Regions from separate parts of the Zunongwangia sp. HRR-M8 genome, predicted to be linked through region 1. Evidence: riboswitches for the same ligand, from Rfam matches in the RefSeq annotation. Region 1 holds a riboswitch; each other region holds the start of a gene.
What was found. A riboswitch is a leader RNA that binds a small molecule or an ion and turns the genes downstream of it on or off. The one in region 1 is predicted to bind thiamine pyrophosphate.

Region 1 (2,270 bases):
TCCCTGCCTATTTTTAAATCGGCATTTGTAAACTCTTTGCTCAGTGATCTGGTCAGTTTTCTAACCCCTTCTCTGGGAAGGGATCTGCGCCTTTTCTTGACAATGTCAACAACCTTATTTTCTAGTTCTGAACGTTTGTTTTCTCTACGTTTGTATTTATAGTAGGCGTCACGTTTAAGACCAAAATAGGCTGTTATGGCTGAGAGGGATGCAGATCCTCTGGATTTCTGCTTGGCCTTGATCAAGGCTTGATACTTAGTTTTTTTTTAAGTTCAAGCACTGATTTATAGCCCAGCTGTTCTGCTGCCACTTCAAGATAAGAATCTTCTATAAGGGCGTCCATATCCTTTTTCAAAAGAAGTTTCTTCAGCTGTTCAATTTCTTTTTGAAGCTGTTTGATACGTGTAATCTCATCTTTTGTTTTCACAGTCACTCTGGTGTTCATAAGGTCTTTACGGTTATATTTTCTGACCCACTCATTGATGGTTGTTGGAGCAATGCCGTAAGCTTTCCCTAGTTGATACTTGTTTAGTTTTCCTGCCGTAAGTTCGTCTAAAATTTTTAGTTTGAACGATTCGGAATACCGTCTGATTACTCTGTCATTTTTATACATAATGTTTGAAATTATGTAGCCTTTATTCAGGACGGGTCAGTATGAAGCACAACGGTATTGTATACCCGTCAGTTGCGGGAATTAGACAACTAAGATAGAAAAAATCCCCGACTTTTATGCTTGCGCGGTTGTGTCCGCAGGACACAAAGCCGCAATTGCTGGTATACGGTGTTGTACACAGTATTTCTATTCAATTTACTTAATAAATACTATATTTGTCAAGCTTTAGGGGTATTCTATATAAGAATTGAGAGAGTCCCTTTGAACCTGATATGGTTAACACTATCGTAGGGAAAAGTCTAGTAATTAATGAGAGAGAACTTCCTCTTTTATTAATCAGACCTATCTATCCATATTTTTATTAAATTAAATTGTATAAAATATGACTTGGTCAGATAAATCTTGGGAAACAATTAAGCCTATTTTTAACTCAATTTTAAAAATGCCTTTTATTCAGGAATTGATGAATGGTAATTTAGATAAAGAAAAATTTAAGTTTTATATGCAACAAGATTCGAAATATTTAGAAAATTTCGGAAAAACTTTATCCTTACTAGCATCAAAAAGTTATGATGTCAAAGAGACAATATCTCTTATTCATTTTGCTGAAACTGCTATTATAGCTGAAAGAGAATTACACGAGTTCTATTTCAAAGACTTTAATATTGTTCCGTCAAATATTATTGAGCCTTTAATTCATCATTATACAAGTCATATCAAAGCTGTTTCTTCATTCGAATCAGTTGAGATTGGAATGGCTTCAGTATTGCCTTGCTTTTGGATTTATAAAAAAGTGGGGGAATATATCTATGAAAATCAGAAAAGCAAAAATAACCCGTATCAAAAATGGATTGATACATATGCAGGTAATGACTTTGATTTAGTTGTTAAAGATGCAATTGATATTTGCGATAATTTTGCTTTTAATGCATCGACAAAAATTCAAGCTCGTATGACAGAAGTTTTCATTACATCTACAAGATTGGAATTTGAGTTCTGGGATTCATCATATCAAATAAAAAAATGGAAAGAGTTTAAAAAATGAAAGAAGAAATAAAAGCGGTAATTTTTGATATGGATGGTGTTCTGATTGATTCTGAACCTTTTTGGGAAATTGCAGAAAAAAAAGTTTTTGGCTCATTAGGTGTTAGTCTAACACCTGAATTATGTAGTCAAACAAAATTTATGACCACAATTGAAGTTACTAAATTTTGGTACGGTTATTATCAATGGGAAGGTAAATCATTTCAAGATGTTCAAAACGAAGTTATTGAATGCGTGAAATTGCTGATTAAAAAAGAAGGGAAAGAAATTAAGGGAATAAAAGGTCTTTTGAAATTTATAAAAACTAAAGGATTTAAAATAGGCCTCGCAACAAATGCACCATATGAGCTAATTCCAGTTGTTCTTGAAAAATTAAATATATCTGATTATTTCGATTTTTTTACATCTGCCGAATTTGAAAAAAAGGGTAAACCAAATCCAGCAGTTTATTTGTCTGTTGCTAAAAATCTGAAAATAAATCCTAAAAACTGTGTTGTTTTTGAAGATTCTTATTCTGGTTTATTGTCAGCAAAGAGTGCTGGAATGAAAACTGTAGCATATCGTCCAAAAAAAGAAAACTTAATAATGAAAGAAAAAATTGAAGATTTCGTAA
Region 2 (2,270 bases), 230 kb from region 1:
TATAACTTCTGCAGCATTACCTGCATCCATACGCCCAATTGCAACAAGTGGTTTTTGGGTTAAAGCGCGTATTTTTTTTATTCCGTCGATTCCCCATTCGGTTACTGTATCGGTTTTGGTTTTGGTGCTGTAAACCGGGCTAATTCCTAAGTGATTTGCGACTTTAGTTTGATCGTTTTCAAGCTGTTCCAAGTATTCGATAGAATATCCTATAGATTTATTTTTATTCCATTTTTGCTGAATTTCAGAAGGAGGCACATCATTATTTCCCACATGAATTCCGAAGGCATCTACCGCTTTTGCAACTTCAAGATTATCATTAATAATAAGCGGAATTTTATATTTATCAGTGATTTTTTTTAGCGCTTCGGCATTTTTGATGAATGCTGAAGTGTCTAAATTTTTCTCCCGAAGCTGGATAATATCTACTCCTCCTTCGATAGCCATTTCAGCTACCTGAAGTAAAGGATGATGCACACAACTTTCTTCTGAAATAGCCAAGTATAATTGGTACGGAAAATCAGGATGCATTATTCGCTAATTTTAAGATGAGAAAGGAATTCCTCTTCAGTAATATTGTATAATTTATCGAGTAAATTTAGTTGAAGACTACCCGGTCCGGCCGAATTTTTAGCAGCGATTTCGCCACAAACTCCCATTAAAGCCATGGCTGTGGTGGTAGCTTCAAATTTATTATCGATAACTGCCGCAAAAGCAGCTGTAATTGCGGAAGCCGAGCACCCAAGACCGGTAACTTTTGCCATTAGTGCATCACCATTTTTTAGTGAAATTTTTTGATGCCCATCAATAATGATATCGGTCTCTCCCGATATACAAACCACTGCTCCAAATTCTTTATTTAAAGATTTGGCTGCTTCGATAGCTTCAGTACTTTCAGCAGTGCTATCTACTCCTTTTGTAGTAAGATTTGAAGCTTTAGCCAAAGCCATAATTTCTGAAGCATTTGCTCTGATAATTGTGGGTTTTAGCTCTAGTAACTCGGCGATAATTTCGTTGCGGTAAGGCGTTGCGCCGGCACCTACAGGATCTAAAAGCCAGGATTTACCAAGGTCATTTGCTTTTTTTGCAGCTTTAATCATGCTAATGCTCCAGTACTCATCTAAAGTTCCTATGTTAATCACTAGCGCCTGGCAGATGCTTACCATATCTTCAATTTCAGATTGGGCATGGGACATAATAGGAGAAGCTCCAGCTGCCAATAAAGCGTTTGCAGTATTATTCATCACTACATAATTAGTAATGTTGTGAATTAATGGCACCGATTTTTTTAAATCTTGAATATGTTGCCAAAGAATTTTTTTCATAGTTGGGTCAGTTTTTGGCTTTAGAGAAAACTGCTTAGAAAAAATAAAGGCAAGTACACGAGCCTAAGTTTGGCAAACTTTTTCCTACGACGATTTTATCGTATCAGGTTCAAAGGGACTCTCTCAATTCTTCTTTCAGAATACCCCTAAAGCATCGTAAAATTAAGGTAAAAATGAGGGCTGATAAAATTTTTGATGAATTAAGTTTACCAGGTTTATTTTTTGAGCAACGTTTCTTTATTAAACATTAAATATTCTATATTTAGCAAGAATATTCGTTAAATTAGGTAAACCGGAGCACTAGTTCAATATTTAAAATGGTATTGCGGGCATCCTTTTTCTAAAATGTAATTATATGAAAACTCTTAAAAATCTTCGCAGTACTTTACTAATTTTATCGCTACTTGCTTCTTTCCCGATTTTGGTGCAGCGACAATTTGGTGCAGCTACGCTTTATACGGTTAGGGAAGAGATGGCAAAATCGCCAGAGGAAACTATCGATGAAGTTGCAGATATTGGATATTTATATATAGAAGCTGCTGGTTATAACGATGGTCTGTTTTATGGAATGAAGCCTAAGAAATTTAAAAAATTATTAGGTAAATATCACACCAAACCATTAAGCTCCCATCAAGGTGGCGTAACCATGGAAAATGTAGATCAGATGATAGCTGATGTGAAAAAAGCCGGCTTTCAATATTTTGTGATTCCTGTACCGCCAATGGGTAAGTTTACTTTTGATGAGCAAACTCAGACTATGGGAATGGACGATGATCTTGATTTTTTAGTCGATATCTTTAATACTATAGGTGAAAAATGTAAAAAAGCCGGGATAGAATTATTGTATCATAATCACGATTTTGAGTTTAAGAAAAACGAAAATGGAATAGTACCAATAGAATATTTCTTAGAGAATACAGATCCAGATTTGGTGAATTTTCAGAT
Region 3 (2,270 bases), 1.6 Mb from region 1:
TTTTCAGCTTTTCCGTTTACTTTTTCTAAGGCCTGATAAATAGGAACCGTCCCAATGGGTACCGGAGAATTCCGAAGAATCCATTCTCGGGTTTCGTGAATATTTTTTCCGGTAGAAAGATCCATTATGGTATCGGCGCCCCAACGGCAAGCCCAAACTGCTTTTTCTACTTCTTCTTCAATAGAAGAACTTACCGCAGAATTCCCAATATTGGCATTGATTTTAACCAGGAAATTACGCCCAACAATCATTGGTTCACTTTCCGGATGATTAATATTACTTGGTATAATTGCGCGTCCTTTGGCAACCTCATCTCTAACAAATTCAGGAGTAATTACTTTAGGAATACTCGCCCCAAAACTTTCGCCCGGATGTTGCTCGGTAATCTGATTGATTTCCTGAAGCTTCTGATTTTCCCGAATAGCAATAAACTCCATTTCTGGCGTAATAATGCCTTTACGCGCGTAATGCATTTGGGTTACATTTTGCCCCGGTTTCGCTTTTAAAGGTTTTCGAATTCGTTTAAACCGAAGTTCATCTAACTTTTCGTTCTCTTCACGCTGCCGTCCATATTCTGAGGAAAGTCCAGATAATTGCTCTACATCTTCTCTTCCTGAAATCCATTGTTGGCGAATGGGTTGTAAACCTTGGCGCACATCAATTTCTACATTTGGATCGGTAAAAGGACCACTGGTATCGTACACCAAGACCGGTTCGTTTGACGTTTTTGTTCCGTTAAATTTATCGACGGTATCATCAAGCATAATTTTACGCATAGGCACCTTCACATTTTCGTGAAGTTGGCCTTTTACATAAATTTTTTCTGAATTTGGAAAAGGCGTTCTGCTGATGGCTTCTTCCCTCGGTAATTGGTTAGGTTTCATACTAAAAAGGTTTAGATTGATGTTTAAAATTTGATTACTGAAAATAAAACGATCAACCGCCTTGCGTAGCACGAATCACCAATACGTTACTGCCTTCTTCCACTAGTGTGTGTTCCCACTGTGGTTTAGAAATAATTTCGTTGTTAATGGCAATAGCAATTCCTGAAGCCTGAATATTCAATTGCTCCAATAACTCCTGAAGCTTTACAGGTTCTTTAAAAGAATGGTTTTGGTTGTTGACGTTTACAGTTATCATATCGTTTCGATTTTAATAGCCGTAAACCAAAGAGGATGGTCTTTGAAGAAAAGTAATATGAAATAGAACTTACCCCTTAATTTGGATAAAATCAATTCAAAATTTTCTAACTTTTCCCTTCGCAGATGCTAATCTGTATCAGGTTCAAAGGGTTTTTCTCAGCCGAATTGAATCAGCACCCCTAAAGTTTACTTTCTCAAAGTTAAATGAAATAATCCGAATTAAAAAAATGCTAAAGGCTTATTATTCTATTTTGAATACACTTTTAATACCTTTGCACTTAAATTTCCCGAAAAGTTTCCGAAGCAATTTTTCATAATTTCAGCTTTAAAATTTTAGGGAAATCCAAATTATATACGGCAGACTTAAAATTTCGGTATGGCAAAAATCAGGATTACCAAACAATTTTCTTTTGAAACAGGACACGCACTTTACGGCTACGATGGTAAGTGTCGCAACGTCCATGGCCATAGTTACAAACTTAGTGTAACCGTTATTGGAGAACCAATTAGCGATACTGATAATGTGAAGTACGGTATGGTAATCGATTTTGGCGACTTAAAAAAAATCGTAAAGTCTGAAATTGTAGACCAATTTGATCATGCCACCGTTTTCAACAAAAATACGCCTCATATAGAACTCGCGAAAGAATTAAAAGATCGTGGACATCACGTGATTTTAGTAGAATATCAACCCACCAGTGAAAATATGGTGATCGATTTTTCTCAAAAAATAAACAAACACTTACCAGGTCACATCAAACTACATTCGCTAAAACTTCAGGAGACTGAAACTAGTTTCGCCGAGTGGTATGCCAGCGATAATTAGGGCGTTCCCCTAGCGGGTCGGGCTATTCGCTTTATCTTTTTTATTTGCTTTGTAATTATGTTCTCAACATTTACAGGTGCTAACTGGCAAATAAAAAAGGATGCCGCTACTATCCCTAACGCAAAACATCTTTGTAGAAATAAGTATATTTGATTTATATTTCATCGTATGCAACTACCTACCGGAAAAAAGGTTTACTTCTCTAGCGATAATCATTTAGGTGCTCCTACCAAAGAAGCCAGCAAAGTACGCGAGGCGATATTCGTTAAATGGCTGGATGAAATTAAAGAAGATGCAGCGGC

Region 2: another riboswitch for thiamine pyrophosphate. It lies ahead of thiM (hydroxyethylthiazole kinase); the one in region 1 lies ahead of tenA (thiaminase II).
Region 3: another riboswitch for thiamine pyrophosphate. It lies ahead of thiS (sulfur carrier protein ThiS); the one in region 1 lies ahead of tenA (thiaminase II).

The regions. Positions count from the first base shown of each region.
Region 1 is NZ_CP115161.1:2,082,683-2,084,952, reverse strand. Features, by position in the region: gene PBT89_RS09045 (IS3 family transposase) at 1-245, opposite strand, end outside; gene PBT89_RS09040 (transposase) at 242-613, opposite strand; TPP riboswitch at 831-924, shown strand; gene tenA (thiaminase II) at 996-1,658, shown strand; gene hxpB (hexitol phosphatase HxpB) at 1,655-2,270, shown strand, end outside.
Region 2 is NZ_CP115161.1:2,313,555-2,315,824, reverse strand. Features, by position in the region: gene thiE (thiamine phosphate synthase) at 1-531, opposite strand, end outside; gene thiM (hydroxyethylthiazole kinase) at 531-1,325, opposite strand; TPP riboswitch at 1,390-1,483, opposite strand; gene PBT89_RS10035 (sugar phosphate isomerase/epimerase family protein) at 1,681-2,270, shown strand, end outside.
Region 3 is NZ_CP115161.1:3,728,620-3,730,889, forward strand. Features, by position in the region: gene thiC (phosphomethylpyrimidine synthase ThiC) at 1-884, opposite strand, end outside; gene thiS (sulfur carrier protein ThiS) at 937-1,140, opposite strand; TPP riboswitch at 1,238-1,333, opposite strand; gene PBT89_RS16270 (6-pyruvoyl trahydropterin synthase family protein) at 1,519-1,968, shown strand; gene PBT89_RS16275 (UDP-2,3-diacylglucosamine diphosphatase) at 2,137-2,270, shown strand, end outside.